DNA from 4 places in the Duganella sp. GW821-FHT07G03 genome. Region 1 is predicted to be linked to each of the others. Evidence: predicted binding sites of a transcription regulator. Region 1 holds the regulator's gene; each other region holds the start of a gene.
What was found. The regulator sigma-54, encoded in region 1, starts transcription at its own class of promoters, with help from an activator protein. The targets are predictions, from matches to a motif close to TGGCANGNAANCTGCTTT.
Positions count from the first base shown of each region.

Region 2: the regulator sigma-54 is predicted to act here: its motif matches at 3,831-3,848, upstream of AC07OK_RS13885 (ammonium transporter).
Region 3: the regulator sigma-54 is predicted to act here: its motif matches at 4,569-4,586, upstream of pepA (flocculation-associated PEP-CTERM protein PepA).
Region 4: the regulator sigma-54 is predicted to act here: its motif matches at 4,049-4,066, upstream of AC07OK_RS25905 (EDSAP-1 family PEP-CTERM protein).

Region 1 covers NZ_JBWKQE010000019.1:61,926-69,895, forward strand. Annotated here, with positions in the region: gene AC07OK_RS21880 (KpsF/GutQ family sugar-phosphate isomerase) at 1-461, shown strand, start outside; gene AC07OK_RS21885 (KdsC family phosphatase) at 461-991, shown strand; gene lptC (LPS export ABC transporter periplasmic protein LptC) at 1,004-1,597, shown strand; gene lptA (lipopolysaccharide transport periplasmic protein LptA) at 1,626-2,216, shown strand; gene lptB (LPS export ABC transporter ATP-binding protein) at 2,219-2,971, shown strand; gene AC07OK_RS21905 (RNA polymerase factor sigma-54) at 2,977-4,455, shown strand; gene hpf (ribosome hibernation-promoting factor, HPF/YfiA family) at 4,533-4,892, shown strand; gene AC07OK_RS21915 (enoyl-CoA hydratase/isomerase family protein) at 4,986-6,071, shown strand; gene AC07OK_RS21920 (Lrp/AsnC family transcriptional regulator) at 6,084-6,542, shown strand; gene AC07OK_RS21925 (VOC family protein) at 6,639-7,013, shown strand; gene rapZ (RNase adapter RapZ) at 7,014-7,877, opposite strand; gene hprK (HPr(Ser) kinase/phosphatase) at 7,968-7,970, opposite strand, start outside.
Region 2 covers NZ_JBWKQE010000009.1:27,263-35,232, reverse strand. Annotated here, with positions in the region: gene AC07OK_RS13895 (prolyl oligopeptidase family serine peptidase) at 1-1,234, shown strand, start outside; gene AC07OK_RS13890 (zinc-dependent metalloprotease) at 1,231-3,714, shown strand; gene AC07OK_RS13885 (ammonium transporter) at 3,897-5,099, shown strand; gene hepB (heparin/heparin-sulfate lyase HepB) at 5,101-7,923, opposite strand.
Region 3 covers NZ_JBWKQE010000012.1:105,995-113,964, forward strand. Annotated here, with positions in the region: gene accD (acetyl-CoA carboxylase, carboxyltransferase subunit beta) at 1-540, shown strand, start outside; gene AC07OK_RS16935 (MerR family transcriptional regulator) at 570-1,610, shown strand; gene prsT (XrtA/PEP-CTERM system TPR-repeat protein PrsT) at 1,681-4,470, shown strand; gene pepA (flocculation-associated PEP-CTERM protein PepA) at 4,676-5,584, shown strand; gene AC07OK_RS16950 (acyltransferase) at 5,655-6,314, opposite strand; tRNA gene AC07OK_RS16955 (tRNA-Met) at 6,419-6,495, opposite strand; gene AC07OK_RS16960 (NUDIX hydrolase) at 6,667-7,239, shown strand; gene aat (leucyl/phenylalanyl-tRNA--protein transferase) at 7,258-7,970, shown strand, end outside.
Region 4 covers NZ_JBWKQE010000026.1:39,314-47,283, forward strand. Annotated here, with positions in the region: gene AC07OK_RS25890 (sensor histidine kinase) at 1-370, shown strand, start outside; gene AC07OK_RS25895 (LytR/AlgR family response regulator transcription factor) at 370-1,098, shown strand; gene AC07OK_RS25900 (isochorismate synthase) at 1,237-2,952, shown strand; gene AC07OK_RS25905 (EDSAP-1 family PEP-CTERM protein) at 3,046-3,963, opposite strand; gene AC07OK_RS25910 (ABC transporter permease) at 4,297-6,741, opposite strand; gene AC07OK_RS25915 (S41 family peptidase) at 6,882-7,970, opposite strand, start outside.

The DNA.
Region 1 (7,970 bases):
CGCTGCTGGACCTGCGCGGCTTCAAGGAAGAAGACTTCGCCCGCTCCCATCCGGGCGGCGCGCTGGGCCGCCGCCTGCTGACCCATGTGCGCGACGTCATGCGCAGCGGCGACGCCGTGCCGCGCGTGACCGCCGATGTCAAGCTGACCGACGCGCTGCTGGAAATCACGCACAAGGGCATGGGCATGACCGCCGTGGTCGACGCCGACGACAAGCCGATCGGCGTGTTCACCGACGGCGACCTGCGCCGCATGATCGAGAAGGTCCAGGACTTCACCAAGGTGGTGATCCGCGACGTGATGCACGCCAACCCGCGCAGCATCTCGCCGGAAAAACTGGCGGTCGACGCCGTGGCCGTGATGGAACAGTTCCGCATCAACCAGATGCTGGTGACCGACGCCGACGGCAAGCTGGTCGGCGCGCTGCACATCCACGACCTGACCCGTGCCAAGGTGATCTGATGGCCGATCTGACTTATGTGGAACGCGCCGCGCGCGTCAAGCTGATGATCTTCGACGTCGACGGCGTGCTGACCGACGGCAGCCTGCACTACGGCGCCGACGGCGAAGCGCTGAAGACCTTCAATGTGCACGACGGCCTGGGCATCAAGCTGCTGCAGGAGTCCGGCGTGCAGACCGCCATCATCAGCGCGCGCACCTCGCCGCAGGTGATCAAGCGCGCGGCCGACCTCGGCATCGTCCACCTGCACCAGGGCGGCCACGACAAGCTGACGCCGTTCAAGGCGCTGCTGGAAAAGACCGGCCTCACCGCCGACCAGGTCGGCTTCATCGGCGACGACGTGGTCGACCTGCCGATCCTGACGCGCGTCGGTTTCGCCGTCGCCGTGCCGAACGGCCGCGCCGAAGTGCTGGAGCGCGCCCACCACACCACGGTGGCCGCCGGCGGCCGCGGCGCGGTGCGCGAAGTGTGCGAGCTGCTGATGCACGCGCAGGGTACGTACGAGCGCGTGATGGCGCAGTTCCTGGTTTGACGAGGATCGAGCATGCGTAAAAAAACAGCCCATCGCTGGCAGCTTACCGTCATCATGATGGTCGGCGTGTTTGTCGCCGTCGGCAGCTTCTGGCTGGTGCAGGTGGTCAACCAGGCCGGCCAGGATGCGCAGGTGGACCAGCATCGCAATGAGCCGGACTACATCATCGACCGCTTCAGCATGGTGCGCATGAACAAGGCCGGCCAGCCGGCCTACATCATCTCCGGCGACAAGCTGACCCACCGGCCGGTCGACGATGCCTCCGACATCGACAAGCCGACTGTGCACAGCCTGTCCGGCGACCAGCCGCCGATGAATATCAATGCCGACACCGCCCATGTCGACCAGGGCAATACGCGCGTCAAGCTCAACGGTAATGTGAGCGTGGTGCGTCCGGCCGGGCCGCAAGCGCAGGCGATGCGCATGACCACGCCGGCGCTGACCGTCTACCCGGACGAAGAACGCATGGAAACCGCCAGCCCGGTGGCGCTGGAAATGGGCAACGCCAGCGCCAATGGCGTCGGCATGAAGGCCAATAACGCCACCCGCGCAGTGCAGCTGGGCGGACGCGGACAACTGACGATGCCGCCGCGCGCCGGCCATTGAGGAAACAATGATGATGAATGGAATGACGATGAAGAAACTGATACTCTCGGCGGCGATGTTGTTGATGGCGGCCGGTGTGGCCCACGCGGAAAAAGCCGATGCCAACAAGCCGACCAAGATCGATTACGACGACCTGCAAATCGACGACGTCAAGCAAATCAAGACGCTGATCGGCAATGTCGTGCTGACGCGCGGCACCTTGCTGATGAAGTCGCCGAAGGCGGTGGTGACCACCGATCCCGAAGGCTATAACTTCGTCGTGCTGACCAGCACGCCGGGCACGCTGTCGACCTTCCGCCAGAAGCGCGACGGCGCCGGCGACCAGTGGATCGAGGGTGAAGCCGAGCGCATCGAATACAGCGACAAGACCGACCTGGTCAAGCTGTTCTCGAAAGCCAGGGTGCGCCAGCTGGAAGGCCCGCGCATGACCAGCGAAGTCAACAGCGAGTTCATTTCCTACGACAGCCGCACCGAACATTTCGACGTCAAGAACAACGTCTCCGGCGTCAGCAAGCCGGGCGCCGGCCGCGGCACCATGGTGATCCAGCCGACCATCCGTCCGGCCGCGCCGGCGGCACCCGCACCGGCCGCATCGACGCCGCCGGCCACGGAGAAGTAAGCATGGAACCATCCTGCGGTAGCACCCTGATCGTGCGCGGCCTGCAAAAGACCTATGGCAAGCGCCAGGTCGTGCATGACGTGTCCCTGCAAGTCGAATGCGGCGAAGTGGTGGGCCTGCTCGGCCCCAACGGCGCCGGCAAGACCACCTCGTTCTACATGATCGTCGGCCTGGTGCCGTCGGACGCCGGCAGCATCGATATCAGCGGCACCGATATCTCCTCGCTGCCTATCCACCGCCGCGCCTCGCTCGGCTTGTCCTACCTGCCGCAGGAAGCGTCGGTGTTCCGCAAGCTGACGGTGGAAGAAAATATCCGCGCCGTCCTCGAAATCCAGAAAGTGGACGGCAAGCCTTTATCCAAGGCTGCCATTGATGAACGGCTCAATACCCTGCTGGCCGATTTGCAAATCGAAAAACTGCGCGAGAACCAGGCGCTGTCGCTGTCGGGCGGCGAGCGCCGCCGCGTGGAGATCGCGCGCGCACTGGCGACCAACCCGCGCTTCGTGCTGCTCGACGAACCATTCGCCGGGGTCGACCCGATCGCCGTGATTGAGATCCAGCGCATCGTGCGCTTCCTCAAGGAACGCGGCATCGGCGTCCTCATTACCGATCACAATGTGCGCGAGACGCTGGGCATCTGCGACCGCGCATATATCATCAACCAGGGCACGGTATTGGCTTCAGGCCGGCCAGACGACATCATCGCCAACGAATCGGTGCGTCGCGTGTATCTGGGTGAACACTTCCGCATGTAAAACCCATGAAACAGTCTTTGCAACTGCGCACGTCGCAGCACCTCGCGCTGACACCTCAGTTGCAGCAGTCGATCCGGCTGCTGCAGTTGTCGACGCTGGAGCTGCACCAGGAACTGGAACAGCTGCTGACCGATAATCCGCTGCTGGAGCGCCTCGACGACCCGCTGGACCGCTCGCTGCGGCTGCTGTCGGACGGCGCCATCAGCCAACAAGCCCCGGTCGGCGACGCGCCGCCCGAGGGCCCGCCCAACGCCCAGGAGGCGCCGGCCGCCGACGCCGACAACTACGACGGCCCGGCCGCCGACACCGAAAGCACCAGCAGCGACGCCGATGTCGACTGGAGCGACGCCGGCCGCAGCAAGGCGCCCGACGACGAGGACTCGCGGCCGCAACTGGAGGCCAGCCACTGCACCTTGCGCGAACACCTGATGGAGCAGATGCGGGTGACGGTGCTGGAGATGCGCGACCGCGCGCTGGTCGAGCTGATCATCGACGCGCTGGACGAAAACGGCTACCTCGAGGAATCGCTGGAAGAAATCCTGGCCCGCCTGCCGGAAGAACTGGAACTGGAGCTCGACGAATTGCAGACCGCCTTGTCGATGCTGCAAAGCTTCGATCCGATGGGCGTGGGCGCGCGCAACGCGTCCGAATGCCTGGCGCTGCAGATCAAGCGTCTGCCGGCGATTCCGATGGTCACGCGGCGCATGGCGCTGGCGATTGTTGAAAATCATTTGACCTGGTTTGCCCAGCGCGATTTCAACAAACTGAAGAAGGCGCTGCTGTGCGACGACGAAGATTTGCGCGAAGCACAAACCGTCATCCGCCAGTGCAATCCGCATCCGGGTTCGGCGTTCGCGTCGGACGTGTCGGACTACGTGGTGCCGGACGTGATCGTCAAAAAAGCGCGCAACGGCTGGCAAGTGAGCCTGAACAACGACGTCATGCCGCGCCTGCGCGTGAACGCCATGTACGCCAACCTGCTCAAGCAGGGAAAAGGCGAGGGCGCGATGGGCGCGCAGCTGCAGGAAGCGAAGTGGCTGATCAAGAATATGCGCCAGCGTTTCGACACGATTTTGCGCGTTGCACAAGCGATAGTAGAACGACAAAAGAACTTTTTCTCCCATGGCGCGGTTGCCATGCGCCCCCTTGTGCTTCGTGAAATTGCTGATACACTGGGTCTACACGAGAGCACTATTTCTCGTGTAACAACTCAAAAATATATGCTGACCCCGCATGGCATGTTTGAGTTGAAATATTTCTTTGGTAGCCATGTCGCCACCGAAGCGGGGGGGGAAGCAAGTTCGACGGCGATACGTGCACTCATCGTGCAATTGACAGGAGCAGAAGACCCGAAAAATCCTTTATCCGACAGTAAGATTGCGGACATGCTGGGAGAACAAGGCATGGTGATTGCGCGACGCACTGTTGCCAAATATCGCGAAGCGTTGAAGATCCCGCCAGTCAGTCTCCGTAAATCTTTGTAGTTACTTGGTTCCTGCGCGCCCGGCGGTAATGGGCTCCGCACTAACCGTAAGAAGCGACATTATCTTTAGGAGTGTGTATGAATCTCACCATCAGTGGACATCATCTCGAAGTGACCTCGGCCATCCGTGAATACGTGCAGAACAAGCTGGAACGCGTCACCCGCCACTTTGATCAAGTGATTGATATTGCTGTCATCCTGACTGTAGATAACCTCAAAGAGAAAGAGAAACGCCAGAAGGCTGAAATCAACCTGCGCATGTCGGGCAAGACCGTCTACGTGGAAAGCCTGTCGCAAGACCTGTACGCCGCCATCGATACCTTGATCGACAAGCTGGATCGGCAGGTCATGAAGTACAAAGCCAAGGTCCAAGAGCACGGCCACGATGCGATCAAGCATCTCCCGGATAGCTACGAACCCGCTGCCGCCGCCCTATAACAACGGCCCCGGCACCATCCAACTAAGGGCGCAGAGGCGCCCTTTTTTGCGCCCGCAGTAAAATAGGGTTTTCACCACGACCCTAGAGACTCCATGAGCGAATACGTCCACACCAGCGTCAGCAACGGAACCGGCTTCATCACGCTGGACCGGCCCAAGGCCTTGAACTCTTTGTCGCTGGCGATGGTGCGCGATATCACGGCGGCGCTGATGGCGTGGCGCGACGACAGCGGCGTGGCCGCCGTGGTCATCCGCAGCAGCAGCGAAAAGGCCTTCTGCGCCGGCGGCGACATCCGCTTCTTCTACGACGCCGGCCGCGCCACGCCGCAGGGCGGCAGCGCGTTGGTGGAGGATTTCTTCACCGAGGAATACGCGCTCAACCACCTGATCCATTTTTATCCCAAGCCCTACGTCGCGCTGATGGACGGCGTGGTCATGGGCGGCGGCATGGGCGTGGCGCAGGGCGGTCCTGATTGCCGCGTGCGCATCGTCACCGAGCGGACCAAGATGGCCATGCCGGAAGTGAACATCGGCCTGTTCCCGGATGTGGGCGGCAGCTATTTCCTGGCGCGCGCGCCGGGCAAGTTGGGCTGCTACCTGGGCGTCACCGGCGTCACCATCGGTGCGGCCGATGCGCTGCATGCGGGGCTGGCCGATCACTTTGTGCCGGGCAGCGACATGGCGGCGCTGTCGGCGCTGCTTGAGTCGACGCCGGGCGCGGGCTTGGCCGAGGCCATCGCGGCTTTCGCGGCGCCGTTCAGGGCCGCTGCCGGCGACAGCAAGCTGGCGGCCGAGCGCGCCGCTATCGACCGCCACTTCGGCGCCGGCTCGGTGCCCGCCATCATCGCCTCGCTGAAAACCGACGACAGCGCCTTCGCGCAAAAGACGCTGCAGGTGATGGCCACCCGCTCGCCGCTGATGATGTGCGTGACGCACGAGCTGGTCCGGCGCGGCGCCGCAATGGGCGTGGCCGATTGCCTGCGCATGGAGCGCACGCTGGTGCGCCACAACTTCGAGGACGGCGAAGTGATCGAAGGCGTGCGCGCGCTGGTCATCGACAAGGACAACGCGCCGCAGTGGAAGCCGGCCTCGCTGGACGAGGTCGACGAGGCGATGGTGCGGCGCTTCTTCCAGCCGGTGTGGCCGGACTACGCCCACCCGCTGCGCCACCTGGACTAAGCGCCGATGGCCGTGGAACTGGACCGACTCGACATCCAGATACTGAACCTGCTGCAGGAGGACGCCAGCATCCCGCTGCGGCGCATCGCCGGGCTGGTGCACGCGTCCGCCGCCACCTGCCAGCGCCGCATCGCGCAGTTGCGCGCCAGCGGCGTGCTGGTCAAGGAGGTGGCGCTGGTGGACCGGGTGCGCGTCGGCCGCCCGCTGACCGCGTTCGTCACGGTGCAGCTGGAGCAGCAGAATACCTCGCTGTTGAAAATGTTCGAGTCGCTGATGCGCGAAGAGCCCGACGTCATGGCCTGCTACGAAGTGGCGGGCGAGTTCGACTTCATGCTGGTGGTGACGGCGGTGTCGATGGAAGCGTTCCAGGCCTTCACCCGGCGCGTGTTCACGTCGAATAATAACGTCAGCAACTACAAGAGTTTGCTGGCCATGAACTGCGCCAAGTTCGAGACCAAAGTGCCGCTGTGAAGATCGAGTAATTCTTGCATCGCGGCGGGTGAGATTGCAATGTTGTCTCACCGCCGCTCAGTATGATGGGCCTTCCAACTTCAGGAGGACAGCATCATGATCGACCACGTTTCCATCGGCACCCGCGCACTGCCGCGCGCCACGGATTTCTACACCGCCTGCTTCGCGCCGCTGGGCTACACCTTGCAGCACAGCGACGCCACCCAGGTGATCTACGGCGCCGATGGCGCCTGGAGTTTTTGCCTCTACCCGTCGGTGAGCGAGGACGTGCTGGCCGGCGACCGCGCCCATGTGGCCGTCGCCGCGCCCAGCCGGCAGGCGGCCAGGGAGTTTTTCGACGCGGCGATGGGGCTTGGCGCGACACCGCTGCGCGAGCCCGGCTTGCGGCCGGACATCAACGAGCGCTACTTCGGCACCATGATCAAGGACCCGGACGGCCACACCATCGAAGTGGTGCACTGGAGCCGCTGATCAGGCCTGTTCGCGGTGGCGCAGGATGACGCGTTCGGATTGCTGGAAGTAGGCCGCCAGTTGCTCGGCCATGAAGACCGAGCGGTGCTGGCCGCCGGTGCAGCCCACCGCCACCGTCAGGTAGCTGCGGTTGTCGGTCTTGAAGGACGGCAGCCATTTCTCGATGAAGACGCGGATGTCGTTCATCAGGTCCAGCGCGCTCGGCTGGGCGTTGAGGAAGTCGATCACCGGCGCGTCGCGGCCGGTCAGCGGACGCAAGGTCAGGTCGTAGTAGGGGTTCGGCAGCGCCCGCACGTCGAACACGAAGTCCGCGTCCAGCGGCACGCCCAGCTTGAAGGCGAACGATTCAAAGAACAGGATCAGCGGCGCCCGCTCGATTGCCACCAGGTCCTTGACCCAGGCGCGCAGCTTGTTGGCGCTCAGCTCCGAGGTGTCGATCACATGGCCCAGTTGTTCGATGGCCGACAGCCGCTCGCGCTCTTCCGAAATGCACTCGATCAGCGTGCGGCGCGCCGCCGGGTTATGGCCCGGCCGCAGTTCGTGCGACAGTGGGTGGCTGCGCCGCGTTTCCGAGAAGCGCGCCACCAGCGAGTGCGTGTTCGCGGTCAGGAACATGACCTTGACGTCGTGCCCCAGCTCGCGCAGGCGCTCGACGGCCGCCGGCAGCGTGGCCAGCGATTCGGCGCTGCGCGCGTCGACCGCCACGGCCAGCGCCTCCAGACCGTCGGCGACCAGGGTGTCCACCAGGCTCGACAGCAGGGCTGGCGGCAGATTGTCGACGCAATAGTGTCCAGTGTCTTCCAGGACGTTCAGGGCCACGGACTTGCCGGAGCCGGAAATACCGGTAATGAGTACGATGCGCATAGGCCACGATGATACCGCAGGCCGGACTTACTTGCCCAGAATGACCATGTTTAGTTTTCGCAATGATGCGGAAAAGCTATGGGTGCCGGCTTA
Region 2 (7,970 bases), on a different contig from region 1:
CGACGGCATGGTGTTCTGGTTCCGCACCGAGCGCAATGCGCCGCGCGGCCGCATCGTCGCCATCGACACCCGCAAGCCGGGTGTGTTGAACTGGAAGCAGATCGTGCCGGAAACCGCCAACACCATGGTGTCGGCGTCGGTCGTCAACAACCAGCTGTTGGTAGACTACCTGAGCGACGCCCACAGCCTGGTCAAGGTGTTCGACCTGAAAGGCAAGCCGCTGCACGATCTCGAGCTGCCGGGACTGGGCTCTGCGGGCGGCTTCGGCGGCAAGCGTGGCGATGCGGAGACCTTCTATTCCTACACCAGCTTCACCACGCCGACCACCATCTACCGCTACGACCTGAAGGCCAACAGGAGTAGCGTCTATCGCCAGCCTAAAGTGGACTTCGACCCGGCCGCGTTCGAAACCCGCCAGGAGTTCTTCACCAGCCGCGATGGCACCAAGGTGCCGATGTTCATCGTCTCCAAAAAAGGCCTGAAGCTCGATGGCAGCAACCCGACCTACCTGTACGGCTACGGCGGCTTCAACATCTCGCTGACGCCGTCGTTCTCGGTGGCCAACCTGGCGTGGCTGGAAATGGGCGGCGTCTACGTGATGGCCAACCTGCGCGGCGGCGGCGAGTACGGCGAATCCTGGCATGCGGCGGGCACCAAGCTGCAAAAGCAGAACGTGTTCGACGACTTCATCGGCGCGGCCGAATGGCTGGTCGCGCACAAGGTGACGTCGCCGGCCAAGCTGTCCATCGGCGGCGGCAGCAACGGCGGCCTGCTGGTCGGCGCGGCGATGACGCAGCGTCCCGATTTGTTCGCGGCGGCGATCCCGCAGGTGGGCGTGCTCGATATGCTGCGCTTCCATAAGTTCACCATCGGCTGGGCGTGGACTTCGGACTACGGTTCGTCCGACAACGCCGACGAGTTCAAGGCGCTGGTCAAGTACTCGCCGCTGCACAACCTGAAGAAGGGCACCTGCTACCCGGCGACCATGATCACCACCGCCGACCACGACGACCGCGTGGTGCCGGCGCATAGCTTCAAGTTCGCCGCCACCGCGCAGGCCGACCAGGCAGGCGCCGCGCCTATCCTGATCCGCATCGACAGCAAGGCGGGCCACGGCGCCGGCAAGCCGACCACCAAGCAGATCGAGGAAGTGGCGGACCGCTGGGGCTTCCTGAGCCGCGCGCTGAAGATGGATGGTGCTACGGAGGCCGTCAAAGCGGCAGGCCAGCAGTGAGGGCCGCGCCAGTCGCCGGGCCGCTGCTGTGCGCCATCCTGATGCTGGGCGTGGCGCCGGCGGCGCCGGCGCTGGCGGCAGCCGCCGAAGGTGCGCCTGCGCCTTCGGCAAAGAAGATCGCCGATGTCACGCACGGCCTGCAATCGCAGCCGGGCTTCATCGACCTGTGGCGCGATACCGACAAGGGCAGGGTGCTGCTGTCCGTATCAGCGCTGGAGCAACCCTTTCTGCTATTGAGTTCCCTGCCTTATGCACTGGGCTCGAACGACGTTGGCCTGGATCGCGGCCAACCGGGCGAGATGCGCATGGTGCATTTTGAGAAGCACGGTGCGCGCCTGTTCCTCGTGCAGGAAAATACCAACTTCATCGCCGCCTCGGCGGACAAGGATGAACGTGCCGCCGTCGCCGAATCGTTCGCCAGCGGCGTGCTGTGGTCCGGCGAAATCCTCGCCAGCGAAGGCGAGCGCCATGTGATCGACTTCTCCAGCTTCCTGCTGGCGGATCGGCACGGCGTCGGCGCGCGGCTGACTGCGACCAAGCAGGGCGCCTACCAGATCGATGCGGCGCGCAGCGCGGTGCTGGCGGAGCAGGCCAAGGCCTTCCCCGACAACGTCGAACTGGAAGCACTGCTGACCTTTGCGGGCCCCGGACAAGCGGAGTACGTGCGCCAGGTCGCGGCCGATGCCAGCAGCCTGTCGCTGCGCCAGCGCATCAGCATGGTGCGCCTGCCTGCGGCGGGCTGGCAACCGCGCAGCTATCATCCGTATTCCGGCGGCTTCGACGTCAACTACTATGATTTCGCCACGCCGCTCGCCAGCAGCATCGACGTGCACTGGCAGGTACGCCACCGGCTTGAGAAAACCGATCCATCCGCTGCGGTCAGCACCGTCAAGAAGCCGATCGTCTATTACGTCGACCGTGGCGCGCCGGAGCCGGTGCGCTCGGCGCTGATCGCCGGCGCTTCATGGTGGGCCAGCGCCTTCGAGAAGGCCGGCTTCAAGGACGCTTACCGCGTCGAACTGCTGCCCGAAGGCGCGGATGCGATGGACATCCGCTACAACGTGATCCACTGGGTGCATCGCGCCACGCGCGGCTGGTCCTACGGGAACGCGCTGGCCGATCCGCGCACCGGCGAGATTATCCGAGGCGCTGTGACGCTCGGCTCGCAGCGCGTGCGCCAGGACATCCTGATCGCCGAAAGCCTGCTCGCGCCATATGGCAAGAACGCCCCGGCCGACAAGCAGAAGCTGGCCGAAGCGATGGCGTTGGCGCGCCTGCGCCAGTTGGCCGCGCATGAAGTCGGCCACACGCTGGGCTTTGCCCACAACTTCGCGGCCAGCCGCATGGGCAATGGCTCGGTGATGGACTATCCGCACCCCATCCTCAAGCTGGACGCCAAGGGCAACGTCGATATCGCCGATGCCTACGGCGTCGGCGTCGGTCCGTGGGACGACTACATCGTCAAATACATCTACGGTGATTTCGGCGGCGGCACGCAGGAGCAGGCCGCACTGGCCAAGCTGCGCGCCGAGGCCCGCGCGGCCGGCATGCTGTACTCCAGCGACCAGGACGACCGCTCGCCCGGCTCCAGCCACCCCGACGGCTTGCTGTGGGACTTCGGTCCGGACTCGCTCAAGACCTGGGACCAGCTGGGCGCCGTGCGCCAGCGCGCGCTCCAAACCTTCTCGGTCGACGTGCTGCCCGACGCCCGCCAGATCGGCGAGCTGGAAGCGCGGCTGGTGCCGGTCTACCTGCTGCAACGCTATCAAGGCGAAGCGCTGGCGCGCCTGATCGGCGGCGGCGATTTCGACTACGCCAGCAGCGGCGACGTCAAGGCCGGCCTGGCCAAGGCGGGCATCAAGGCCACGCCGGCGGCGGTGCAGCGCCAGGCCCTGAACCGCCTGGCGGACAGCCTGCGCGCCGAATACCTCGCCTTGCCGGCCGGTGTGCTCGATATCCTGACCCCACCGGCGATGGGCCATGAACGCAGCCGCGAGTACTTCGCCACCCGCATGGATACGGTGTTCGACGCCTTCTCGATCGCCGAGGCGGGCGCCGCGCAGACGGCCGGCTTCCTGCTCGACCCGGCCCGCATCAACCGCGTCGCCTGGCAGCACGCGCGCGACGCGCAGCAGCCGGGCGTGCAGGAAGTGCTGTCGCTGCTGCTGCAGAAAACCTGGAAGCGCGAGCCGGTGCCGGCCTCCGTGGCCGGCGGCGAGGCGGTGCAACTGGCGGCCAACTGGGTGCTGATCGACGCCACCTTGAACCTGCTCGACGGCGGCAAGCTGCATCCGCAGGTCGACGCGGAAGTGCGCCAGTCCACGCGCGAACTGGTGCAGTGGCTGCAAAAGAACCCGGGCAAAGGCGTCACCGCCGACAGCCGCAAACAGGCGGCCGTCCTGATTGCCGCCTACCTGGCCGATCCTCGCAGCGTCAAACTGCGCGCCATGCCGGCCATTCCGCCGGGGGCGCCGATCTGACCTCAAAACCCGTGCGCACCAAAATGATGCCTTATTTCGGTGCGCACGGCCTTGGTGCATGCCCATGCACAAAATAAAAACACCTTGAAATCAAGCACTTAAAATTTGCACCAAATTGGAACGATTATTGCTTTTATCGATACTCGCAACTAATTTTTGCATTATTTTGGGGAGAGATTTTGATGGGTGGATACAAAGACGGCGCCGACGCATTGTTCATATTGCTTGGCGCCATCATGATTTTGGCCATGCACGCCGGCTTCGCGTTCCTGGAGCTGGGCACGGTGCGCAAGAAAAACCAGGTCAACGCGCTGGTCAAGATCCTGGTGGATTTCGCGGTATCGACGATCGCCTACTTTTTCGTCGGCTACAGCATCGCGTATGGCGTCAATTTCTTCTCCTCGGCCGAGGTGCTGGCCGCCAAAAACGGCTATGAGCTGGTCAAATTCTTCTTCCTGCTGACGTTTGCCGCCGCCATCCCGGCGATTATCTCGGGCGGCATCGCCGAACGGGCGCGCTTCCATCCGCAATTGATCGCCACCGCGCTGTTGGTCGGCCTGGTGTACCCGTTCTTCGAGGGGATCGTCTGGAACCACCGCTTCGGCGTGCAGGAATGGCTGGCGTCCGTGTTTGGCGCCGAGTTCCATGACTTCGCCGGTTCGGTGGTGGTGCATGCGGTGGGCGGCTGGATCGCCTTGCCGGCGGTGCTGCTGCTGGGCGCGCGCCGTGGACGCTACATGAAGAACGGCGCCATCGCCGCCCATCCACCGTCGTCGATTCCTTTTCTCGCGCTGGGCGCGTGGATTTTGACGGTGGGCTGGTTCGGCTTCAACGTCATGAGCGCGCAAGCGCTGGACAAGATGAATGGACTGGTGGCCGTCAACTCGCTGATGGCGATGGTCGGCGGCACGCTGGTCGCGCTGCTGATGGGGAAGAACGATCCCGGCTTCGCCTACAACGGCCCGTTGGCCGGGCTGGTGGCCGTCTGCGCCGGCTCCGACCTGATGCACCCTCTGGGGGCGCTGGCCACCGGATGCATAGCGGGCGCCGTGTTTGTCTGGATGTTCACGCTGGCGCAGAACAAATGGAAGATCGACGACGTGCTGGGCGTGTGGCCGCTGCACGGCCTGTGCGGCGCCTGGGGCGGCATCGCCGCCGGTATCTTCGGCCAAAAGGCGTTGGGCGGCATCGGCGGCGTATCGTTGGCGTCCCAGCTGGGCGGCACCTTGCTGGGCGTGGCGATCGCCCTGGCCGGCGGCTTTGCCATCTACGGCGTGCTGAAGGCGACGCTGGGCCTGCGCCTGGATCCGGAAGAAGAGTTCCAGGGCGCAGACCTGTCTATCCACCGCATCAGCTCCACGCCGGAGCGTGAAGCCAATTGGTAGCTTACGGTATGTGGCTGACTGCACCGCGTTGCAGCACATAGTCGCCAGCGCTGGGGGCTGTGAAGTACAGCGTGCCGGCTTCGGGCTTGACTTCGTACTGCACCGGTTGACCGCCCACCTTGGCGACGGACCATATGCCTGTGCCGAGGTCAGTGACCAGCACTTGGACTGGCGAGCTGGACGCCGTCAAGGTAAAGCTGGCCGAGGAACCCAACTCCTTACCGTCCTTGGTGAAGAGCACCGCACGGTCCTGAATCTGCACGCCGGACATCACGTCGGATACGATGGCCGTCGTAGGTAGCGCAGCCGGGCCGCCCGTCGCGTCCATCACCTGCATGACATTCAGGAAGGTGTCCGAGGCGGCTTTGGTGGCGGGCGATATTTCTACTCGCCATGCTCCGGCTTCTTCCGTGTTTTTGACATAGGCGGCGTAGATAGGATAGTTGCTACCCTGGACCGTGTACTCGTTGCCGGCTCCGCCCACTGCTGTGATAACGGCGTTGGCGCCGGCTGGCAGCAGGGTGCGATTGACGAGCTGGCCGTTGTAGCCGACAGTGGCATCCACCCGTTTGATCGTGACGGTATCACCGGCGATCTGCGGTTGGGATTGGCTATGCAACAGCCACGTCTTGGTAAAGCTGTCATTGCTCGACGTAATTTTGTCGAACACGATCAGCGCGGCAGGGTGCGCCGTGTCATTCAGATTCAGGAAAACGAAAGAGCGTTTGACTTCGCTCACCTTGGCCGAATACGCATTGGTCAGGTCGCCCTTCAGATAGCTGTAATCCGGCTTGACCGGGTCGGGGCCGAAGTCCTGCTTCAGTACGCTGGCTACAACGGAACTGCCTTTGGCTGGGCCGTCCAACAAGACATCGGCCGGCGCAGTGCCGAGCAGCTCCGCCTGTGAAAACGACTCGGCTCGATTTTGCGGATTGACCCAGCGCTGGCCGCCGTCATTGGCGCTTGCCTGGAAGGTCTCGGCGGGATCGAAGATTAACAGGCTGTTGTGCGCGATCGTCCGCTTTTGATAGTTCATGTCGTGCAAGCCGCCATAGCCCTGCGTTGGACAGTCCTTCACTCCGGGACAGTTGTCCTTCAACCCCTGATAAATACCGGATGCCGTGGCCAACCCGCCCTTGTAGTAAATCTGGAATTGTCCGGCATCCAGGTGTTGGTGATTCCTGTACTGGACGCTGCCAATCTTCATGCTCGCAACCACGGCGCCAGAAGTCATTTTTACGCCGTCGGACCAGCCGGTACGCGCTACCATCATTCCGTACGGTTCCGGGAAATACTTCGTCAATGGCAGCGATTGCGACACTTGCTCTGACAGCTGCGTATCGCGGAACAGCACGTGCCAGATGTCGTCCAACGCAGCGGAAGTGATGTTGATTTGCTCCGCTACCTTTTGCTGCAACACCATCTCATGCTTCAGAATGGGATCGCTGTAATAGCTCGATGCCAGCAGGTACGGCACTGGCTCAGACCAATACTGGGTGTATTGCATGTATTGCGAATGATAGACATCGCCGTCGCGCAAGAACTGTCCATCCGGCCTGCGCATGTAGATCCAATGATACGGCGTCATTTGCTGCGCCGGATCGAACAGCTTATTGCTACCCATGCGGCGGAAGATCCAGGATGCGAACATGTCGCCGATATAGCGCACCGGCCCGTAGGAGACGCCCTGGTGGTGCGCGTGCGCCGGGTAAGTATAGTTACGCGGCTCGATGTAGTCGGCAAAGAAGCGGCCGGCCACCAGCTGATAAATGGCCGGTGCTTCGTCGTAGAAAGCGACGGCGGCGCCGAGTTGGTCGCGCATCAATAGCGTTTCGCTGCCATGGCCTGTGACCGATCCCTCCTTGGTCGGCGGGAAGCCGATCTCCATTTTTCCGGCGATTTCTACGAACTTGTCAATGAATAACTGGCGCTGATCCGTACTCAGCAGCGGGTAGCACCAGTCGTAGACTATGGCTGAAGTCAGAATGGTGTCGCCGCGCGGTCTGCCATCGTCATCCGGGACGTTGAAATTAACGGTAGTAATAAAGTTGCTCATCATCGCGACCGCTTGCGCACCGCTGGCCTGGTTGCCATCAAGCAGATAATAGAGCGCCTTGGCCCTGATCGATGCCAGCACTGCCGAGCTGTAATTGGATTTGGTCGTATCCGCAGGCGGTGGCAGGACGCCCGTCCCGGGGGCAGCCACGGCGGCGTCCAGGCGGTGGCGTATCAGCTGCAGTTCGGGGGCCGTGAAATGGCTGCGGATTTCGGCAAGGTCGGATGGCATGGCAAACAGGCGCGGGTGGCCAGCGGGCGGCGTGATTGGTAATGCGGCGGGATTAGTCCCAACGCCGGTGGGCATAAATGAAGGCAATGCCGTAACGAAGATGCGGTCCAGTCCAAAATTTTCTGAGAAGGGAGTGAACTTGAGCGTCTGCTTGCCCTTCGTCAGTGTCCGAGTCGTCGCGTACCATCGCCACTCATCGGAGGTGCTGGGCATGGTAACGTTGGGGTTTGAAACCTGCTCCGTGAAGAGGCGCACGGTCCTGGAGCTCAGGTCTTTGGCCAGCCCCCTTATCCAGATTTTGTAGTTGCCGGAATAAGGAATGTCGACATCGTAGGAAAGGTCGAGCAGCCCTTTTGTCGCGGCCATGTACTTGCTACCCGAGGCGGTCGGGCTGCTAGTCAACTTCCACGATGCATTTTCTGGGATGGACTCCGCCTCGATCATCGTATTGACGGGGTAGGATGCGGCAAGAACGTGGGCACTTGCTGCTGCTATGCTCACGCTGAGGATGGTGCGGATAAAACGAGGGGATGGCATTGAACTGGCTCCTTGCAATGTTTACTAATTTATAATTGCAAGGATGA
Region 3 (7,970 bases), on a different contig from region 1:
ATGATCGTCGTCAGCGGCGCCATCCTGTCGGTGCCGGTGGTGGTGGCCTGCTTCGAGTTCGATTTCATGGGCGGCTCGATGGGGTCGGTGGTGGGGGAACGCTTTGTGCGTGGCGTGCAGGCGGCGATCGACCAGCATGTGCCCTTCATCTGCATCACCGCCAGCGGCGGCGCGCGCATGCAGGAGGGCCTGCTGTCGCTGATGCAGATGGCGAAGACCACCGCCATGCTGGCCAAGCTGGCGGAGAAGAAGCTGCCCTTTGTGTCGGTGCTGACCGATCCCACCTCGGGCGGCATCTCGGCCTCGTTCTGCTTCCTGGGCGACCTGGTGCTGGCCGAGCCGAAGGCGCTGATCGCCTTCACCGGCGCGCGCGTCATCAAGAGCACGCTGGGCGTGACCTTGCCGGAGGGCTATCAACGGCCGGAGTTCCTGCTCGAACGCGGCGCCATCGACATGATCGTCGACCGCCGCGAGATGCGCGCCGAACTGGCCGCGCTGCTGGCCTTGCTGCTGAAGCTGCCAAAGGACGCGCTGGCCTGAGACTGCGCGCCTGTCGTACACTGGCGCCCATGAAAGAACATCACGACAGCACGGTCCTGAAAATCGGCGAACTGGCGGCGCGCTCCGGCCTGACGGTGCGCGCGCTGCACCACTACGACAGCATCGGCCTGTTGACGCCGTCGGCCCGCGCGGATTCCGGCTACCGCCTGTACAACCGCGACGACGTCGCGCGCCTGCACCGGATCCAGACGCTGCGGCGCTTCGGCATGTCGCTGGCCGATATCGCCACCTTCCTGGCCAGCCCGGACGCGCCGTTTGCCGACATCGTCGCGCAACAGATCGCCGCGCTGGGCCAGCAGATCGAACAGGCGGCGGCGCTGCGCGAACAACTGGTGCAACTGCAGCACGTGCTGGGCAGCGGCCGCAGTCCCGAGCTGTCCGACTGGCTGGAAACGCTGGAGCAGATGGACCTGTACGACAAATATTTCACCCGCGAAGAGTTGAAGCGCCTGCCCTTCTGGCAACAGGACGCGCGCAGCCATGCCGCCTGGGCCGCGCTGGTGGACGAGGTGCTAGCGCTGATGGCGCAAGGCGCGCCGCCGGACGATCCGCGCGCGGGCGAACTGGCGGAGCGCTGGATGCAGGCGCTGCAACACGATACCAACGCCCATCCCGGACTCGCGTTGCGCATCACCGACATGCTGGACCAGGAGCTCACGGTGCAGCAGCAAACCCGCATCACGCCGGCGATGAAGGAATATGTGTCGACCGCGCTGGGCGCGCGCAAGCTGGGCATCTACGCGCGCTACCTTGATCCCGATGAAATGCGCACCATGCGCGACAACAGCGGCAAGCACCAGTACGAGTGGATGACGCTGATCGCCGGCGTGCATCAGCATCTGGAGGACGGCGTCGCCCACGACGCGCCGTCGGCGCAGGCGCTGGCGCAGCGCTGGATGACGCTTTACATGGCGCAGATCGGCGGCGACCCGGCCACACTGGCCAAGATCCGCGCCGCCCACGAGCAGGAACCCGCGCTGCTGAGCGGCACCTGGATCACCCCCGCCATGCTCGCTTACATCAGGACCGCCTACGCCACGCTGGCTTGATCAAGCGTAAGGCCGAGGTCCATATTGCGACCTAAGATCGTCGAGGTGCCCCCACGTCCAGGAGACCTCGATGATACGATCCAGCAAAAATTCGACCGGCCGGCGCGGCCGCGCAGCGCGTCTGGCCCTGATGCTGCTGACGCTGACGCTGGGCGCCTGCAACAGCGCGCGCGACACCGACAGCCTGATGGCCCAAGCCCGGCAATACCGCCTCAAGGGCGAGACCAAGGCGGCCATCATCGAGCTGAAAAACGCGCTGCAGAAAACCCCCGACAACGCGCGCGCCCGCCTGCTGCTGGGCGAGGTCTATATCGAAGCGGGCGATGCCGCATCTGCCGAGAAAGAAGTGCGCAAGGCCCAGGCGCTGGGCATGGCCGCGGCGGAAATCATGCCCCGCCTGGGCAAGGTGATGCTGATGCAAGGGCAATTCAAGAAGCTGCTCGACGACATCAAACCCGATCCATCCAGCCCGCATCAGACGGAGCTGCTGGTCCTGCGGGCCAACGCCTACCTGAGCCTGGGCGACACCGCGCAGGCCCGGCAGCTGTTCGACGATATGCTGGCGAAAAACCCGGACCTGGCCGACGCCATGCTGGGCCAGGCCAGGATCGCCGCCCTGTCGCACCGCCTCGACCTTGCCTCGCAACATATCGAACGCGCGCTGGCCAAGCATCCCGACAATATCGACTGCCTGCGTTTCAAGGGCGACCTGTTGCGCATGCAAGGAAAAACCGCGGCGGCGCTACTGGCATACAAGCAAATCCTGGCCCTCCAGCCCAACAATTCGCAAGCCCATATCGATAGCGCCACCCTGCTGATCCAGGTCAAACAACTGGCCGAGGCCCGCGCCGAAATCGATGCCGCCCGCAAGATCTCGTCCAACAACCTGCCGGTGCTGTACACCCAGGCCTTGCTCGAGTTTCAGGAAGCAAGGTATCCGGCGGCGCGCGATGCCTTGCAGCTGATCTTGAGGGTGATGCCCGATCACATGCCGAGCTTGCTCCTGATGGGGTCCGTGCAAACGGCCATGGGCTCATATCTGGAGGCCGAGCTGACGCTGCGCAAATTTCTCGACGCCAATCCGCGCCATGTCTACGCCAGCAAGCGCCTGGCCGGCATCCTTTTGAAAAGCGGCAAGAGCGACGACGCGATCGCCGTGCTGGGGCCGCTGCTGGAGGCCAATCAGACGGACGTGGAACTGCTGGCCCTGGCGGGACAGGCGCAGATGCAGGGCCGGCATTTCGCCAAGGCGGCCGACTACTTCCAGGCCGCCAGCGATCTGGCGCCGCAAGCGGCCAGCTTGCACACGTCGCTGGGATTGAGCCGCCTGGGCGCCGGCGAATCGGCGCGCGCGGTGGCCGAACTGGAACAGGCGACCGCCTTGGATGACAAGAACGGCAAGGCCGGCATCCTGCTGGCGATGACCCACTTGCGCAACCAGGAATACGACAAGGCGCTGCTGGCGGTGGCGGCCATGGAAAAACACGACGGCAAAAATCCGCTGGTACAAAATCTGAAAGGCGGCATCCTCTTGTCCAAGCACGACCTGGCCGGCGCGCGCGCCGGCTTCGAGCAGGCGCTGGCGCTGGACCCGGCCTACCTGCCGGCGCTCGACAATCTGGCGCAAATGGACCTGGTGGAAAAAAAGCCCGAACGTGCCCGCCAGCGTTACGAAGCAGCGCTCGCCAAGGACAAGAAAAACCTGGGTCTGATGACGGGCCTGGCCAAGCTGGCGCTGACACAGAATAACAGCGCGGAAGCGGTGCGCTGGTTGGAACGCGCCAGCGCCGACCATCCCGAAGCCCTGACCCCGGCATTGCAGTTGGCGACGCTTTACCTGCGCAGCGGCGCCAGGGAAAAATCGCTGAAGCTGGCCCAGACCGTCCAGGCCAGCCATCCCGCCGATCCCGACGCGCTGGCGCTGCTGGCGCAGATCCAGACGGCGAACGGCAGCTACGAGGCGGGGCTGGAAAGCTATACCAAGCTGGCCGCCTTGCAGCCGGCGTCGGCCGCCGTGCAGCTGCGCATCGCCTATGCCAAGGTGGCGCTCAAGGACAACGACGGCGCCCTCGATTCAGTCAAGAAAGCCTTGCGCTTGAAGGAAGACTGGTTCGAAGCCCAGGTGCTGGCGACGACCTTGCTGGTCGATGGCAAGAACTACGCGGAAGCGCTCGCCATCGCCCAAACCGTGCAGCGCCAGCGACCCGAGCTGCCAGCGGGGCTGACGCTGGAGGGCGACATCTGGATGGCCCAGCACAAACCGCAAGACGCGCTGCGCGCCTACGAGCGGGCATACAAGATGAGCCAGCTGCCGCCGCTGGCGATCAAGATCCACCAGGCCCTGCTCCTGGCTGGCAAAACCAGGGAAGCGGGCCTGCATGCCGCCCAATGGTTGCAGCAACATCCAAGCGATCCCAGCTTCCGCTTCTACCAGGCTAGTGCCGATCTGGCGGCCGGACGCTACAAGCCGGCGATCAGTTCATTCGAGGCCATCGTCCAGCAAGACCCGAAAAATGCGGTGGCGCTCAACAACCTGGCCTGGGCCTACCAGCAGGACAAGGACCAACGCGCGCTGGCCACCGCCGAACGGGCTTACCAGTTGGCCGGCGCCAATCCCAGCATCCTCGACACCCTGGGCTGGATCCTGCTGGAGCAAGGCGAAACGGGCCGCGCCCTGCCCTTGCTGAAACAAGCCAGGACCCTGACGCCCGACGTGCCGGACATCGGCTACCACCTCGGCCTGGCGCTGATGAAGTCCGGCGACAAGCGCGCCGCGCGGCTCCAGTTCGAACAACTGCTGGCCGCCAACAAAGACTTCCCGCAACGCGCCGAGGTGAAGGCGATGCTGGCGTCCTGGTAAGCATGGACCTGTCGGTTTTTTTTACACGCTGGCTCGTCGCATCGGCAGAATTTAAAAAAGACACTTTGGAAACATAGACTTAGCGTCTCCTTCGATCATGGCTTGGCATTTGCTTAGTAGTGGATAGCTGACTCCAACTGGTCGGCACGGTATTGAAACCCCACCCTAGCGTAGCGGTACTCCAATCATCACGGAAGGAAACAAAATGAAAAAATCAGTCATACTAGGCGCTCTGCTGGGAGCGCTAGTTGCGGCCGGCGCAGCCCAGGCGACCACGCTCAACACCACCAGCGCCGCCAATGTGCTCATCGGCGGCAACCCAGGCGAACCCGGCGCCCCTTCGCCTTTGGGCGGCGACGGCGTGCTGCAGAACTTCACGGGGATAGACTGGCATCAGAACGGCGCGGGCCTGGTCCAGGGATTCACCCTCACCCCCGCCAACCATGTCGGCGATTTCGTCGATTTCACGCTGACGTATCAAGCCTTTGCCGCAGCCATCAGCACCACCTCGGCGACGCCGGATCTGCGTGTGGGGGCGCCCGGCCCCGCCATCGGCACCTATGAGCTGACCACGGTGGCCACCCTGCACGAACGGGCCACCTGCCTTACCGCAGGTTGCACCTCGGTGGCGATCACCTTCACCCCCGCCACCAGCAGCAACTGGTCGATCTATTTCGATAACACGCCCGATGCCAATCAAGCGGCCGGCACCGGCTTTACCGATGGTGCGCTGATGCTTGCCGGCACCTGGAATTCGGAGCTGTCGACCTTCCTCGCAACCGGCACGTCCGGCACGCCCGGCGCCACCGGCGTTGGTTCGGCGACTTTGATCGGCACGGTCTCGTTCACCAACGCGGCCTATGTCTCGCCAGCCCTGGCCGGTACCCGGTTCGACTCCACGCTCAATTTCCCCGGCCCCGACGCGCCGGCCTTCACGCGCCCCCTGCTGGTCAATGGCATCCCGACCGGTCCGAACACGGACTCGCAATTCGTGTTGAATATCGACGGCGCACAGCCGTTCACACCGGTGCCCGAGCCAGCCACCCTGGCACTGGTTGCCGCCGGCATCTTCGGCATGGGTTCGCTGGGCCGTCGCCGCGAGCAGAAGAAATAGTCGGTCGTCAGGGCTGGCAATCGATACCGGCCGGCGCCTCAGGGCGCCGGCCTTTTTTTTATCGCCGGTTTTATTTCAGGCGGCGTGCCGGGCTGCCGCCCCACACTTCGCCGCTGCCGATGCGCGTGCCCTTGGCCACCAGCGAATTGGCTGCCACGATCGCGTTATCGCCTATCGTCACGCCGGACAAGACCACCGCGTGCGCGCCTATCGTCACGTGGTCGCCTATCGTGATGAAATAATGGCCCAAGGTATCGCCCTCGATCACATGCGGCACCAGCAAGGCCGTCTCGCCGACCACGCTGTTGGCGCCTATCGTCACAAACGAGGGATCATAGATGATGCCGGAGCTGTAGGTATTGGCGCCCAGGCGGGCGCCCAGCGCAAGATAGATCAGCCGCATGATGGGGATAGGAATAATTCCGCCGCGTATCAAGGAGTTGAACAGTATCAGGTAAAACAAGACATAGACCTGATAGATGAACTCCTGCCGGGAACCGAATTCGATATTGCCGTCATGCAGGGGCTGCGCCCACAAGAAAAGTCGAAATATGAGCAGTCCGTACAGATAGACCAGCAGCAGCGCAGCCGCGCTGACGGCCACGCCCCTGAAATCCCCCAGGCCGGGAATGGCGCCCACGCCGCAGTAGGCGCTCAGCACCGCCAGCAGCAGTACCAGTGCCAGCATGGACAAGAAGGTAAGAATGGAGGTCAGTCGGATTTTTCGCATGAAAACACTCCCCACAAGAACGTCAATTATAGGGAAAGGGGGATGTTGCAGTCGCGGAAACGAAAAAGCCGTTGATACCTCGCGGTATCAACGGCTCTCAAATTTGGTTGCGGGGACAGGATTTGAACCTGTGACCTTCGGGTTATGAGCCCGACGAGCTGCCAGACTGCTCCACCCCGCGTCTGTATGTAGTTATTATAGGGCAGTTCATTGGTTTAGGCAATATTTATCCTGAAATCGGCTGCGATAGTCCGCATATATGCAGTTACCTATAGGCATAGGTCATGCCGCACCGGCTTCAATCGGTGTAAAGTAGCCAAAGTGAGCCTACTTACCGACTGAGCTATCCTCTATGAAATTCTGTTCCGAATGCGCCTCCCCCGTCAGCCTGGCCGTCCCGGCCGGCGACAACCGCCCGCGCTATGTGTGCGGCAACTGCGCCACCATCCATTACCAGAACCCGAAAATGGTGCTGGGCTCCATCCCCGTGTGGGAACGCGACGGCGAACTGAAAGTGTTGCTGTGCAAACGCGCGATCGAGCCACGCCACGGCTACTGGACGCTGCCGGCCGGCTTCATGGAAAACAATGAAACCACCGCCGAGGGCGCCATCCGCGAAACCCAGGAAGAAGCCGGCGCCAATATTGAGCTGGGCCAGCTGTTCTCGCTGCTGAACGTGGCGCGCGTGCACCAGGTCCATATGTTCTACCTGGCCACGCTGCTGGACCTGGAGTTCGCCCCCGGCGAGGAAAGCCTGGAAGTGCAACTGTTCAGCGAAGCGGAGATTCCGTGGGACGACTTGGCCTTCCCCACCATCCGCACCACGCTGGAACTGTTCTTCGCCGACCGCGCCAGAATGCGCGAAGGCGGCGACTACGGCTTCCACACCCAGGACATCACCCGCAACATGCGTTCCGACCTCTGATTACGTGACGCTGTCCCTATGATCCCATGGCTGGAAACCGATAGCCCCTTCCCCGACGTCGCCCAGGCGCTGACCAGCGATGCGCCCGGCCTGCTGGCGGCCGGCGCCGACCTGTCGCCGCAGCGGCTGCTGATGGCCTACCGCAACGGCATCTTCCCCTGGTTTTCCGAAGGCCAGCCCATCCTGTGGTGGAGCACCGATCCGCGCATGGTGCTGATGACCGACCAGTTCCGCATCTCGGACAGCCTGAAGAAAACCCTGCGCAAGGTCGAGCGCGAGATGGCCGCCGGCGGCCGCTGGCAGGTGCGCTTCGACAGCGCCTTCGAGCCGGTGATGCGGGCCTGCGCCGCGCCGCGCCGGGACGGCCCCGGCACCTGGATTTCGGAAGACATCATCGCCGGCTACACCGGCCTGCACCGGCTGGGATACGCCCACTCGGCCGAGCTGTGGCTGGACGGCCAGCTGGTCGGCGGCGCCTACGGCGTGTCGATCGGCCGCATGTTCTATGGCGAATCGATGTTCGCCCGCGTCACCGACGGTTCCAAGATCGCGCTGGCCTACCTGGTGCGCTTCCTGCGCCAGCACGGTGTAAAGATGATCGATTGCCAACAGGAGACCGGCCACCTGGCCTCGCTGGGCGCCGCCCCGATTCCCCGCGCGCAATTCCTGGCGCATCTGCGCAACACTATTGAATTGCCTCAGATCACCGTGTGGGAACCCATTGCACCACT
Region 4 (7,970 bases), on a different contig from region 1:
TCTGGCGATTGAAAAAATCCGCTTCGAGGAACGCATGCGGGTCAGCGTGGACATCGGACTGGGGCTGGACCAGGTGCGCATTCCGCCGATGGCCTTGCAGACGCTGGTGGAAAACGCCGTCAAGTACGGCGTCGAGACCAGCCCCACGGGCAGCGAGATCCGCATCCGCGCGCAGCGCATGGACGACGGCAAGATCCATATCGAGATCGCCAACCTGGGCGCCATCCTGCCGTTTGCAAATTCCACCAAGGTTGGCCTGGTCAACACCCGCAAGCGCCTGGCGCTGGCGCTGGGCGCCAACGCCAGCCTGGATCTGACTGAAAACAGTGGCTGGGTACGCGCCACGATGACCTTGCCGGAGGCCGCCTGATGCGCGCATTGCTGATCGACGACGAACGCCTGGCGCGCGCAGAGCTGCGCCGTTTGCTGGCGGCACACCCTGAAGTGCAAATCGTCGGCGAGGCGGTCAACGCGGCCGATGGCATCCAGCAGATCACCGCGCTCAAGCCGGACCTGGTGTTCCTCGACGTGCAGATGCCGGGCGGTAGCGGCTTCGACATGCTGGCCGCGCTGGAGGAAGCGCCGGAGGTGATCTTCACCACGGCGTTCGACCAGTACGCGTTGCAAGCCTTTGAAGTGAACGCGCTGGACTACCTGCAAAAGCCGATCCAGGCCACGCGCATGGCGGCGGCGCTGCAGCGCTGCGCGCTACGCTGCCGGCGCGCGCTGGAATACGCGGCGGCCGGCATCAGCGCCGTCGCGCCGGTGGCGGCAAAGAAACTCTTCATCAAGGACGGCGAGCGTTGCTGGTTCGTCGCCCTGCAGGATGTGCGCCTGTTCGAATCGGACGGCAACTATACCCGCGTGTATTTCGACCGCCACAAGCCGCTGATGCTGCGCTCGCTGAACCAGTTGGAGGAACGTCTGGATCCGCAACGCTTCTTCCGCGCCAGCCGGCGCCATATCGTCAACCTGGACTACGTCGAACGCGCCGCCCCCAACGAGGCCGGCGGCCTGGACCTGACCCTGCGCGACGCCTTGATGGTGGAAGTCTCGCGCCGCCGCGCCGCGCAATTCAAGAGTCTGGCCAGCTTGTAGGGCAACGCTGAGGACACACTGACTAAACAATCAAGACCTTCGATCGGAACTTTCTACGATCGGGCCCGTCTAACCCCTACCGATAACAGTATATGCGGTACTGATTATGTCAACTCATCTTGATTTGGAATAGTCAACATGAAACTTCCAAAAGAATGTCAGAGTTTGGACGATGTACGCACGGAGATTGACCGGCTGGATTCGCAGATTATTGCCGCGCTTGGCAGCCGCCTCGATTACGTCAAAGCCGCATCGGCATTCAAGGCCGATGAAAAAAGTATACCAGCGCCTGAGCGGGTGGCGGCGATGATACCGCCAAGACGCATGTGGGCCGTGAAAGCCGGACTTGAGCCGGACTTTATCGAAAGAATATTTCGCGAACTGATAGCCTGGTTTATCAATGAACAGATACTCTATTATCGATCGACAGCGCGCGGCTTGTCCCTGGATCGCGGCAACCTAAGACAGGCGCTGGACGCGGGACATGAGCGGGCAAAAGCGGCAGGCCGCCCGGTGTTGGTCAGCGTAACCCAGCGCATCGACGCTTTCGATCCGATCAAGGTGTTCGACGCCGCCCGTACTTCAGCAAGCCCGACGTTTTTATGGACGCAGGAAACAGCCAACTTCGCGATGGTCGGTGTCGATGCCGCCCGGGTGCTCGAAGGCCAGGGCCAGGACAGGTTTGCGCAAGTCCTTGCCGCCTGGCGCACCTTGCTGGACGGGGCCTTGATCGACAAGCCGGCAGGCGAACTGAACGCCGGCCCCATGCTCTGTGGCGGATTTTCTTTCGATCCAGAACAGACCAGGACGTCTCGTTGGCACGGGTTCGCGGATGCCTCGTTGATACTTCCGAAATTGCAATTAACGAAAGCGCTGGACGCCAGCTATTTGACGGTGAATATCATCGTCGAGGCGGACCAGCAGCCGGCGACGGAAGCGGCGCGGCTGGAACAGCTCTGGCAGCATATACTTGGCCGCACTGAACCGGATGCGGAAGTGGCAAGCACACCGGATCAGCTACATTACCGCAACGTCCTGCCTCCCACGCAATGGAAACAGCTGGTGCGGGATGCGGCGGCCACCATACGCGGCGGTGCCATCCAGAAAGTGGTACTGGCGCGGGAAGTACAAGCGGTCGGCACACGGCCATTCGCCGTCAGGCACGCCTTGCAAAGGCTGCAAGACATTTACCCGCAGGCCTACCTGTTCGCTATTTCGCGGGGAGAAAGCTGCTTCCTGGGCGCCACGCCAGAAAGGCTGGTGCGGCTGCACGCGAAAACGGTGGACGTCACCGCGCTCGCCGGCACTTGCCGCCGGGGCCGTTTTGTCCAGGAAGATCAACTGCTGGGCGAGCAACTGCTGAACAGTAACAAGGACAGGCACGAGCACGCGCTGGTGGTGGAAATGTTGCGCAACGCGCTGGATGCCTACTGCGAGAATCTGGACATCCCCTCGCAGCCGGTCCTGCTTAAACTCCAAAACGTACAGCATTTGTATACCCCGATCGCCGGGCGCTTGCGTAGCGACGCCCATGTGCTCGACCTGGTCGCTGCGCTGCATCCCACCCCTGCCGTCGGCGGACTTCCACGCTCGACGGCGCTGACGTATTTGCGCAACCACGAGCAGCTCGATCGCGGCTGGTTTGCGGCGCCGGTGGGATGGATGGACGCGCATGGACAAGGAGAATTTGCTGTGGCGCTACGTTCTGTACTGGTGAAAAATAATGAAGCATCCTTATTCGCTGGCTGCGGCATCGTTGGCGATTCGGAACCGGAAAGCGAATTCGCGGAAACGGAACTCAAGCTGCGTGCGATGAAGTTCGCCCTCGGGCAGGATGAACGACAGATGCAGTAAGCGCGGAAACGCCGCGGTATCCCGCACCGGCGAAAAATCCGGAAAATCCCGGATTTTTAGCCGGATATGCCAGTAGTGAGGCAAGCAATGCGGCTAGCAATGCGCCGCACTACGGCGCCGCACGAACGCCATCGCGCCCAAGCCGCCGCCGAGCAAGAGCAGGGTGGCCGGTTCCGGCACGGCCGCCAGCGATGTGACAGTCGCCGCGCTGCTGGTCAGCAGGCTGACGGTGTAATTCCCGGCGTTCAGCAGTCCCGAAGTGTCCGAGAACGTTCCGCTGAGCGGACCCGAGTCGCAAACGCTGGGCACACCGCTGTTGGAAGCGCAATTCACGTTGAGCACTGGCTGGCTGTCGTTGAAGACCGTATTGCCGGCAGCATCGTTAATCGTGAAGATGTTCGCAATCGTGCCCTGCGCGCCTTCGCCGTTGGCGGTGGTGGACGCGTAATACCGGAATGCGTCACTGAAATTGAAGGTGATGCGGCCCGGGCCCGTCAGCACAAAAGAAAACGCGATGGCGGCGTTCGCGGTATTCATCCCTCCCGACGATCCCGCTTTACCGGCCCCGGTGGTGACCCGCGCCTCGGCGACATTATTCACTTGGGGAACTCCGGCGGGAGAGAACGGGTTGCCGGCCGATGTATCGCTATCGCCGCGGGAGCCAACCATACCGCCACTGGATCCCGCCAAAAAAACGTAGTTGTTCTGGCCGGGCACGGGCCCCGTACCCGAAAAAGCTTCCAGCGCATTCGAAGCGCTCCCCAGCGGCACAGGGTCTTGAAAGACCGCCCCCGGGAAACCGGTGAACGTCGCAAAGTTGCTGGTATTGCGTTGCGGCGTACCTGTCACGCTAATGTTGGATCCCAGGCTCGACGTTATCGCAAAATTTGTCAGCATGTTTTCAGCAAACGCTATGGCGGTCGCTTGCGCACTGCCGGCAGCCCCGAATCCTGCAACCGCAATACCGATGGCGGCGGCTAGCGTTTTTTTCTTCAGTATTTTCGCATTCATGATGGTCTCTCTTATTTAAAATTTCCGAAGTAAAAATTTATAATGAAGAACAAGGCAAACAGAAACCCTTCCTTCAAAAATAGAATAAGCAGGAATCGCTCCAGTATTTTATTCCATATAAATCAATCACTTACGAAAAATAATAAATATTATTGGAGATCACTGTAAAAAAATATGACCAAGTAATTATTTATTATTTCCGGCTTTACTTTGCCTTATCCTGAAAGTAAAACGGGGGCAAAAAACGGGGTCAAGTCTGACATTCGGACACGAACTCAACCGTAGCGGTCCGCAAGGGCCGAGCTCGTGTCCGAATGTCAGACCCCGTTGTGACTACGTCCGCAACGCCTCGGCCGGCACCATGCGCATGGCGATCCAGGTGTGACGGGCGATGGCGATGAGGGCGATGACCAGCGTCAACGACAGGGCAAACAGCAAGGTCCAATAGCCTATCGGCGCGTGTTCGACATAGCGCGACAGGTAGCGGCGGATCGCGATCACCGCGATCGGCAACGCGATCACCGCCGCCGCCAGCACCAGCATGCCAATTTCCCGCACCACCAGCAAGCCAATGTCGGCGCCGCGCGCGCCGTGCAGCTTACGCATGACGATCTCCCTGGCGCGCCGCTGCACCGTGTTCGCCGACAGCACATAGGTGCCGAAGGCGGCGATCGCCAGCGCGATGCCGGTGGCGACCGACATCAACTTGGCCAGGCGGGCGTCATCCGCATAATTGGCAGCCAGTACATCGCCGGCGCGGATGATCTTGGGGATCGCATCCGGGAAAAAGCTGGGCCACAACGCCCGCGCGCTGCGCTCGACGGCCGCCGGATCCGTCGCTGCACGCACGCTCAACACCGTCCCCGCCGTCCACAGTTCATAGGCCGTCGCGATCGGCTTGTCGCGCAGCGAATGGAATCTCAACTCCGGAGCGATGCCGACGATGCGCTTGGAGATCACCCTATTTTCGAATCCCTTGAACAGCAAGGTCTGGCCGATTGCCGCCTCGGCGCTGGCGAAACCCAGCTCGCGCGCAGCGACCGCGTTCAGCACCACCGGCACCCGGTCATCCTCCTTGTCCACAGACGCCTGGAACAAACGTCCGGCCAGCGGCGCGATGCCGTAAAGCTCGAAGAAGTTCGCGCTGACCGATTTCATTTCCATCCCCGCGCTCTGCCCGCCGGGACGCGTCATGTCATGGGTCCAAGCCCAATCGAGCCGGCCCACCGGATCTTCCGATATCGCCACCCCGGCCACGCCTGGCTGCGCCGCCAGTGCCGAGTAAAAGCGCCGCGCCTGCTCGCTGTCCTTGACCCGTTCCGGCATATCGACAATCACGAACGGCGTCGGATCAAAACCGGGCGAGGCGTGCATCGCATAATGGGTTTGCCAAGCGACGGCAATCGTTACGCTGGCAAGCCCCATCGCGACCGACACCTGCAGCACAGTCAAGGCGCGCCGGCATTGCATGCTGGCGCGCGACTCCGTGTCGGGACGGCCGGCCAGCACCTGGGTCGGGTGTACGCGCAGCGCCACCCAGGCCGGATAGATCGCCGTCAGCACGCCGAGCAAACCACCAAGGCCGAACGCCGCGACCACGTTCCGCAACGAGAGCAGGCCATCGAGCTGGCGGTTGACCAATTGCGAAAAGACCGGCAACGCCAGCCAGGCCAGCACCAATCCAAGCGCGGTGGCCGTCAGCGCCACCAGCAGCGATTCGAGCAGGAACAGCAGCATGAGCTGCGCCACGCCGGCGCCGAGCACCTTGCGCATCGCCACTTCGCGCTGGCGCCGCAGCACGCGGACCATGCTCAGGTTGACGTAATTGATCGCCGCCATGGTCAGGATCACCACCGCCAGCACCGCCAGGGCGGCGACCAGCGCAGGATTGGCCCTGTCGCCGGGCGCCGATACAAAGCTGTTCTCCATCTTGTAATCAAAATAGGCATCGCGCAGCGGTGACATGGTGAGCTCAATCGCCTTGCGCTTGCCGAGGCGGGCGCGCGTCTCCGGCGAAAAATTCTGCATGCTCGGCGCGCTGTCGACCACTTGCTGCAAACGGTCGATGATCGCCGGCAGCGAGGCGCCGGGCTGCAGGCGCAGCAGCATCTTGCCCATCCAGCCATGCTCGCCGGTCAGCATCTCATGCCGGATATCCGGCCCGGCCACCAACGAGTTGACGCCGAAAAGCAGCTCGAACGGGATCGTCGTGTTGGCCGGCGGCGTCGGCACCACGGCGCCCACCTGCACGGTGTTCCCCTCCGCCAGCATGGTGCGACCCACCGCGTTGGTCGTGCCGAACAGACGCAACGCGCCGGCCTCGGTGACCACAAAGCGGTCAGGCTTGTCCAGCGCATCCGCCAGGTTGCCCTGCAGCGCGCGCAGCCCAAGCATCTCGGCAAAGCCTGGCATGACGGTCAGGCCGCGCACCGCGAAGATATTGCGATTGATCCGTACCGTCAGCGGCGTGATCTCCGGCCGCGCCGGGATGTAGACCACGGCGCCTGCCACGCCTGGCGTCTTCAGCGCAGGCTCGCGCAGGAACATCGGCACCACCTCTTGTAGGGGCGACGTCGGATCGACGTTGAAATGCTGCTTGACGACGTAGACCCTGTCCACATCCGGAAAATGGGCGTCGTACTCCATCGAGTAGCGCACAAAGCCAAGCAGCAGCAGGCACGCGGCCAGGCCGACGCCCAGGCCCAGCACCACCGCCAGCGTGTAGGCCGGCTCCTGCACCAGCGCGCGCCAGCCGATACGAAAATCTCTTAGCTTCATGTGATTGAAAATCCGTGGTGGGAAAACCCATAGCGTTTGCAACATCCATGCCACGGTTATCCAGGCGCTTGTATGGCCGCATTCGGGCGGCCGATGTTCGGAAGTGAACGTTATGGCTGTTCACTTCCGAACACTTTGCCTTACTTCGCCTTGATCGGGAAGGCCGGGTGCACCGGCCGCACCGGCGGGTTCTTCGCCAGTTCGGCCTTGATGACCTCTATCGCCTTTTCCAGCTGAGGATCGCGGCCGGCGATGACGTCGGCCGGATTCTGGTCGATTTCGATATCCGGCGCGACGCCTTCGTTCTCCACGCCCCAACCGCCGTCGCGGGTCCAGAAGGCCAGGTTGGGCGCGGTGATGCCGCCGCCGTCCATCAACGTCGGGAAGCCGAGGACGCCCACCAGGCCGCCCCAGGTGCGCTTGCCGATCAACGGCCCCATTTGGTTTTTGCGGAACATCCACGGCAGCAGGTCGCCGCCCGAGCCGGCCGTTTCGTCGATCAGCATCGCCCGCGGTCCCTGGATCGAGGCCGACGGCGTTTTCATGTCGGCGCCGTAGCGCATGGTCCACCAGGCGATTTCCTTCTTCTGTAAAATCTCCAGGTAGTAGTCTGCCACGCTGCCGCCGCCGTTGAAGCGTTCATCGATGATGACGGCGTCCTTGTCGGCCTGCGGGAAGAAGTAGCGCTTGAAGTAGGTGTGGCCCAAGGTCGCGGTGTTCGGCACGTACACATAGGCGACCTTGCCGCCGGTGGCCGCGTTCACCTTGCGGATGTTCCCTTCGATCCAGTCGCGGTTGCGCAAGGCGTCCTCGGTCGCTACCGGCACCACGGTGATGGTGCGCGATTTGCTGCCGTCCGCGTTCGGGCCGACGGTGATGTCGATGGCCTTGTTGGCGGTGTTCTCGAAGGCGCTGTACAGGTTCGTCGGCACCAGCAGCGGACGGCCTTCCACCGCCAGCAGATATTCGCCGGCTTTGACGTTCAGGCCAGGCTCGGTCAGCGGCGCGCGCAGCGCCGGGTTCCAGTTCAAGCCACCGTAGACTTTCTTGAAGCGATAGTGACCGTCGCTGACCTCGTAGTCCGCGCCCAGCAGGCCGCCCGACACCGCCTTGGCGTCGGTGAAGAAGTCGCCGCCTCCACCGCGATGGTGGCCCACGCCGATCTCGCTGCACAGCCACTGGATCAGGCGATTCAGGTCGCCACGGCTGGACAGCTCGGGCAGGAACTG